2 regions of the Enterovirga sp. GCM10030262 genome follow, and region 1 is predicted to be linked to the other one. Evidence: predicted binding sites of a transcription regulator. Region 1 holds the regulator's gene; the other holds the start of a gene.

The links. Region 1 encodes HrcA, which represses chaperone genes, less so after heat shock. Its sites were predicted from a motif close to GTTAGCACTCNCNNNNNGNGAGTGCTAAC; they were not measured.
Region 2: a site for HrcA is predicted at 1,499-1,527, ahead of groES (co-chaperone GroES). Genes of this name have one in related genera too.

The regions. Positions count from the first base shown of each region.
Region 1 covers NZ_JBHTDC010000001.1:791,956-795,348, reverse strand. Annotated here, with positions in the region: gene rdgB (RdgB/HAM1 family non-canonical purine NTP pyrophosphatase) at 77-679, opposite strand; gene rph (ribonuclease PH) at 676-1,392, opposite strand; gene hrcA (heat-inducible transcriptional repressor HrcA) at 1,518-2,585, shown strand; gene grpE (nucleotide exchange factor GrpE) at 2,582-3,112, shown strand; gene ACFQRC_RS03915 (putative bifunctional diguanylate cyclase/phosphodiesterase) at 3,122-3,393, opposite strand, start outside.
Region 2 covers NZ_JBHTDC010000001.1:1,689,752-1,693,144, forward strand. Annotated here, with positions in the region: gene groL (chaperonin GroEL) at 1-1,028, opposite strand, end outside; gene groES (co-chaperone GroES) at 1,138-1,425, opposite strand; gene sppA (signal peptide peptidase SppA) at 1,679-3,393, shown strand, end outside.

The DNA.
Region 1 (3,393 bases):
CTCCCTGTCCTTTTCCCGGACGCTCAACAAGGAAAGAAGATTCCAGCTTGCGCTGGAATGACGTGTCGGATTTCGCTCACAGCAAAGCCGCCACCAATTTGCGGAAGGCGTCGGCGCGGTGGCTCATCGCATATTTGTCGGCGGGGTCCATCTGGCCGAAGGTCATCTCGCGGCCGATCGGCTGGAACATCGGGTCGTAGCCGAAACCGTTCTCGCCGCGCGGCGGCCAGACGAGCAGGCCGTCGACCCGGCCTTCGAAGCTCTCGCACTGGCCGTCATCGGGCCAGCAGACCGAGAGCGCGCAGACGAAATGGGCGTTGCGGCCCGCCTCCGGCCCCTTGGCGAGAACTTCCTCCTCTACCCGCTCCATCGCGAGGTGGAAATCCTTGCTCTCGCCCGCCCAGCGCGCGGAATAGATGCCGGGGCGCCCGTCGAGCGCGTCGACGCTGAGGCCGCTATCGTCGGCGAGGGCAGGGAGGCCGGACAGGTCCGCCGCCAGCCGCGCCTTCAATTCGGCATTGTCGACGAAGCTGTTGCCGGTCTCGTCCGGCTCGGGGAGATCGAGGTCGGCGGCCGAGACCGGCTCGATGCCATAAGGCCCGAGCAGGTCGGCGATCTCGCGGACCTTGCCCGGATTGTGGCTGGCGATGACCAGCTTGCCGGGTTGCAGGCGCCTCATCGGCCGGTCGCCCTGTCCTGCGCGGCGAAGATATCGGTGCAGCCGATGCGGGCGAGGCGGAGGAGGCGGAGCAGGCCCTCTTCATCGTAGCATTCGCCCTCGGCCGTCACCTGCGCCTCCACGATATTGCCGTCGCTGGTCAGCACGAAATTGCCGTCGCAGCCTGCGGAGCTGTCCTCGATATAATCGAGATCGAGCACCGCCGTTCCATTATGGATGCCGCAGCTGACCGCCGCGACCTTGCGCTGGATCGGATCGGTTGCGAGCTGCCCGGCTTCGATCAGCTTGTCGATGGCGATGCGCAGCGCCACCCAGGCGCCCGAAATGGCGGCGGTGCGGGTGCCGCCATCGGCCTGGATGACGTCGCAGTCCAATGTGATCTGGCGCTCGCCCAGGGCCTGGAGATCGACCACGGCGCGCAAGGAGCGCCCGATAAGGCGCTGAATTTCCTGCGTCCGGCCGGACTGCTTGCCGCTCGCCGCCTCGCGCCGCCCCCTTGTGTGAGTCGCGCGCGGCAACATGCCATATTCGGCGGTGACCCAGCCCTTGCCCTTGCCGCGAAGCCAGGGCGGAAGGCTGGTTTCGACCGAGGCGGTGCACAGCACGCGGGTGTCGCCGAAGCCGACGAGGCAGCTTCCCTCGGCGTGGCGGGCGAAGCCGGCTTCCATGGTGATCGCCCGCATCTGATCGGGCGCGCGTCCGGATGGGCGCATGTCTATCCTTTCGGTGGTTCGCGCGGGGCCTTAGCGAGCCCTCCTTCGTCATTCCAGCGAAAGCTGGAATCTCCCTTCTTCGGCCCAGCCAGCGAAAGAGAAGTGAGATTCCAGCTTTCGCTGGAATGACGGATGACTACATTCTCCTCATGTCCGCCGCTCCCATCTCCGAAATGACCGACCGCGCCCGTGACGTGTTCCGGATGGTGGTCGAGGGCTATCTCGATTCCGGGCTGCCGGTCGGCTCCCGCACGATCTCGAAGCTGCCCGGCATCAGTTTGTCGCCCGCCTCGATCCGCAACGTCATGCAGGATCTGGAGGAACTGGGCCTTCTCAGCCATCCCCATACGTCGGCCGGCCGCGTCCCCACCGAGGGCGGCCTTCGCCTGTTCGTCGACGGTATGATGCAGGCGGCGGCGCCGACCGCCGAGGAAAGGGCGGCGATCGAGGCACGGCTGGAGCGCGGCGGACCGATCGAGGAGGCGATCTCGGCCGCGACCGCCGTGCTGTCCGGCCTCTCCGCCTGCGCCGGCATCGTGCTGGTTCCCAAGCGCGAGCCGGTGCTGCGGCAATTCGGCTTCGTCCCGCTGTCGCCCGATCAGGCGCTGGCCGTGATGGTCGGGAGCGACGGCAGCGTCGAGAATCGCGTGGTCGATCTCCCGCCCGGAATCTCTCCCGCCGCCCTCGGCGAGGCGGGTAATTATGTCAGCGCCCGCCTTTCCGGCCTCACTCTCCCCGACGCGCTCGCGCGCCTCGCCACCGAGATCAGGGACGGCGAGGCCGCGCTCGACCAGGTCTCGCAGGAACTGGTCGCGCGCGGCCTGGCGGTCTGGTCGCGCGACGGCGCCCAGCGCCCGGTGCTGATCGTGCGCGGCCAGGCCAATCTGCTCGACCGGGACGCCGCCGCCGATCTGGAGCGGGTCCGCCAGCTGCTCGACGAGCTGGAAGGCAAGGAGGAGATTGCCCGCCTGCTCGACAGCGCCACCGCCGGCAAGGGCATGAAGATCTTCATCGGCTCGGAGAATAAATTGTTCGCCCTTTCCGGCTCCTCGGTCATCGCCGCGCCCTATCGCGGCGGCGACGGCAAGGTGGTCGGCGTGGTGGGCGTCATCGGGCCGACGCGGTTGAACTATGCGCGCGTCGTGCCCATGGTGGATTTCACGGCACAGGCACTATCGAGATTGATGGCATGAACGACGACCAGATTATGCGCGAAGACACCGGCGAGACCCAGCCCGAGGCGAGGGAGCTCGACCGGCTGGCGGAGCTGGAGAAGGAGCTGGAGGAGGTCCGCCAGCACGTCCTCTACGCTCAGGCGGAGACGCAGAACGTTCGCCGCCGGCTGGAAGCCGAGAAGCAGAATGTCTCGGCCTATGCGACCACCGGTTTCGCGCGCGACATGCTAAGCGTGAAGGACAATCTGGACCGGGCGCTGGCCGCTGTCCCCGATGAGCTGCGCCAGGACGACAAGTTGAAAGGCCTCATCGCCGGCATCGAGGCGACCGGCCGCGAGCTGGACACCGTCTTCCAGCGCAACGGCATCGTCCGGGTCGAGGCCGTGGGCCAGCCGCTCGATCCCAACCGCCACCAGGCGATGGTCGAGATACCCAGCGACGAGGCCGAGCCCGGCACCATCATTCAGGAAATGCAGGCCGGCTACATGATCAAGGACCGGCTGCTGCGGCCGGCCCTGGTGGGAGTGGCGAAGAAGGGCGGCTAGAAGGCCGCGTCATGCCCTCGCGGCGCGGATGAGTGGCGCCTCGGCGATCCGGCGGCGGCACCGGGAGGCCGCGGGCGCACCGCTCGCCTCCAGCGGTTTCGGCCCCCCCTGCGCGGCCAGATCGAAAAGCGGGATCGGCCTGCCGAGCAGGAAGCCCTGAACTTCGTCACAGGATTCCGACCTCAACAATTCGAGCTGTTCGACCGTCTCGATCCCCTCGGCCAGAACCGGAATGTCGAGGCTCTTGCCGAGCGCCATGACCGCGCGGACGATGGCCAGCG
Region 2 (3,393 bases), 900 kb from region 1:
TTGATGGCGTCGGCTTCGCCGGCACCGTCGACAATGATCGTGTTGTCCTTGTCGATGGTGATCCGCTTGGCCTGGCCGAGCATGCCGACGGTGACGGTCTCGAGCTTGATGCCCAGATCCTCGGAGATCATCTCGCCCTTGGTCAGGATCGCGATGTCCTCGAGCATCGCCTTGCGGCGATCACCGAAGCCCGGCGCCTTGACCGCCGCGACCTTGAGGCCGCCGCGCAGCTTGTTGACGACGAGCGTGGCGAGAGCCTCGCCCTCGATGTCCTCGGCGATGATGAGCAAAGGACGACCCGACTGCACCACGGCTTCCAGGATCGGGAGCATCGCCTGCAGGTTGGAGAGCTTCTTCTCGTGGATCAGGATGTAGGGATCCTGAAGCTCGACCTGCATCTTCTCCGGGTTGGTGATGAAGTAGGGCGAGAGGTAGCCGCGGTCGAACTGCATGCCCTCGACGACGTCGAGCTCGAATTCGAGGCCCTTGGCCTCCTCGACGGTGATGACACCTTCCTTGCCGACCTTCTCCATCGCCTCGGCGATCTTCTCGCCGACGACGGTGTCGCCATTGGCCGAGATGATGCCGACCTGAGCGATCTCGTTGGATCCGGAGACGGGCTTGGAGCGGGCCTTGAGATCCTCGACCACCTTGGCGACGGCGATGTCGATGCCGCGCTTCAGGTCCATCGGGTTCATGCCGGCCGCGACCGACTTCATGCCCTCACGGACGATCGACTGGGCGAGCACAGTGGCGGTGGTGGTGCCGTCGCCGGCGAGGTCGTTGGTCTTCGATGCGACCTCGCGCAGCATCTGCGCGCCCATATTCTCGAACTTGTCCTTGAGCTCGATCTCCTTGGCGACGGTGACGCCGTCCTTGGTGATGCGGGGGCTGCCATAGCTCTTGTCGAGGACGACGTTGCGGCCCTTGGGCCCCAGGGTCACCTTGACCGCGTCGGCGAGGATGTCGACGCCGCGCATGATACGCTCACGGGCATCGCGCGAAAAGCGAACGTCTTTCGCTGCCATTTGTTTTCTTCCTTCTGTTTTGAAGCGTCATCCCAGCGAAAGCTGGGATCTCACTTCCTTGACTGTTGAATAGAAAAGAGATTCCAGCTTCCGCTGGAATGACGGTTGGTCAGCCGACGATCCCGAGAATGTCGCTTTCCTTCATGATGAGAAGATCCTCGCCGTCGATCTTGACCTCGGTGCCCGACCATTTGCCGAACAGGATCTTGTCGCCGGCCTTGACCTCGAGCGGGTGGATTTCCCCCTGCTCGTTGCGCGCGCCGGTGCCGACGGAGATCACTTCGCCTTCCTGCGGCTTTTCCTTGGCGGTGTCGGGAATGATGATCCCGCCGGCCGTCTTTTCCTCGGCCTCTACGCGGCGGACGAGCACCCTGTCATGGAGCGGACGAAAATTCATGCGTCACCTTTCTGCTGTGGACGGCCGCCGCCGCTCGAAGGAGCAGCCGGGCCGGTCGCGGATTAAATACCCTGTTAGCACTCAATAAGGGCGAGTGCCAATGACGCGGATTTAGTCCGGGGCCGTCGGGGGTCAAGGGCCTCCCAGACAGATTTTTCCTCCGACGCGCAACCGCGTCTCGCCGGAGCGACGCATTTACAGGCTCCCGCGAGTGGCCTAGCTGCCGGGTAACGGAATCTCGGACGGGACAAACATGCGTTTTCTGGGCAAGGCGTGGCGGCTGCTGGTGGGCGTGAAGGACGGGCTGGTGCTCGTTTTCATGCTGCTCTTCTTCGGCCTGCTCTATGCCTTGCTCTCCGCCACGCCTTATGCCGGCAGTGCCGACGAGGGCGCCCTTTTGCTCGACCTCGGTGGCGCGATCGTCGAGCAGCCGGTCGAGACCGATCCGCTGGAAATCGTGTCGGGATCCTCGCTGATACGCGAATATAGGCTCCGCGACGTCGTCCACGCGCTGGAGACGGCGGCGACCGACGACCGGGTGAAGGCCGTCGCCCTCGATCTCGACATCTTCCTGGGCGGCGGCCAGGCCGGCCTGGCGCGGATCGGCGACGCGATCGATGCCGTTCGCAGGGCCGACAAGCCGGTCATCGCCTACGCCACCGGCTATAGCGACGATGCCTATCAGATCGCCGCCCACGCCTCCGAAATCTGGCTCAACCCACTGGGCGGCGTCCTCATCACCGGTCCGGGCGGAGCCAATCTTTATTATAAGGGCCTGCTCGACAAATTGGGGGTCACCGCCAATGTCTACAAAGCCGGAACCTACAAGGCGGCGGTCGAGCCGTACACGCGCACCGACATGTCGCCCGAAGCGCGCGAGGCCGCCGCGGCGGTGGCCGGGGCGCTGTGGGAGAATTGGCAGGACGATGTCCGGCGCGCGCGTCCCGGGGCGCGGCTGACCGATTATGTGAGCGCCCCGGTCGACCGCATCGCCGCCGCCGACGGAGACATGGCCAAGGCGGCGCTGGCGGCCGGGCTGATCGACAGGATCGGCGACCGCACGGCCTTCGGCAGGCGCATGGCCGAACTGGTCGGGGCCGATGAGGAAGACCTTCCCGGCAGCTACAAGGCGATCGACTATGACGCCTGGGTGAGCGCGAATCCGGCGGGGAGCCCGAGCGGCCAGATCGGAGTCGTCACGGTCGCCGGCAGCATCATCGACGGCCCGGCCGAGCTCGGCACTGCGGGCGCCGAGACCATCGTGGAGAATCTGTACGGAGGCCTCACCGAGAACGACCTGAAGGCGCTGGTCGTGCGGATCGATTCGCCGGGGGGATCGACCCTGGCATCGGAGCGCATCCGGCAGGCAGTGCTCGACGCCAAGGCGAAGGGGCTGCCCGTGGTCGTCTCGATGGGATCGGTCGCGGCGAGCGGCGGCTACTGGATCGCCACGGCCGGCGACCATATCCTCGCCGAGCCCGAGACCCTTACCGGCTCGATCGGCGTGTTCGGCATCCTGCCGAGCTTCGAGGGCGCGCTCCAAAAGCTTGGGCTCGGCGTCGACGGCGTCCAGACCACGCCGCTCACCGGCGAACCCGACCTATTGCGCGGGCCGTCCGACAATGCCGACCGGCTCGTCCAGATCGGCGTCGACAGCACGTATCGCCGCTTCATCGGTCTGGTCGCGGCGGCGCGAAACATGCCGGTGGAGCGGGTCGACGCGATCGCGCAAGGGCGGGTGTGGGACGGCGGCAGCGCGCGCCAGCTCGGCTTGATCGACGGCTTCGGCTCATTGGACGACGCCATCGCCGAGGCGGCGCGGCGCGCGAAGCTCGATCCGGAATCCGCCGAAGCTGTGTGGCTCGAGCGCGAGCCGAGCTTCTTCGAATCCCTGTTCACCAGCACCGCCGGCGGCGGCGAGGTCGCCGGCGCGCGCGATATGTTCAGCCGTCACGCCGCGACGCCCGA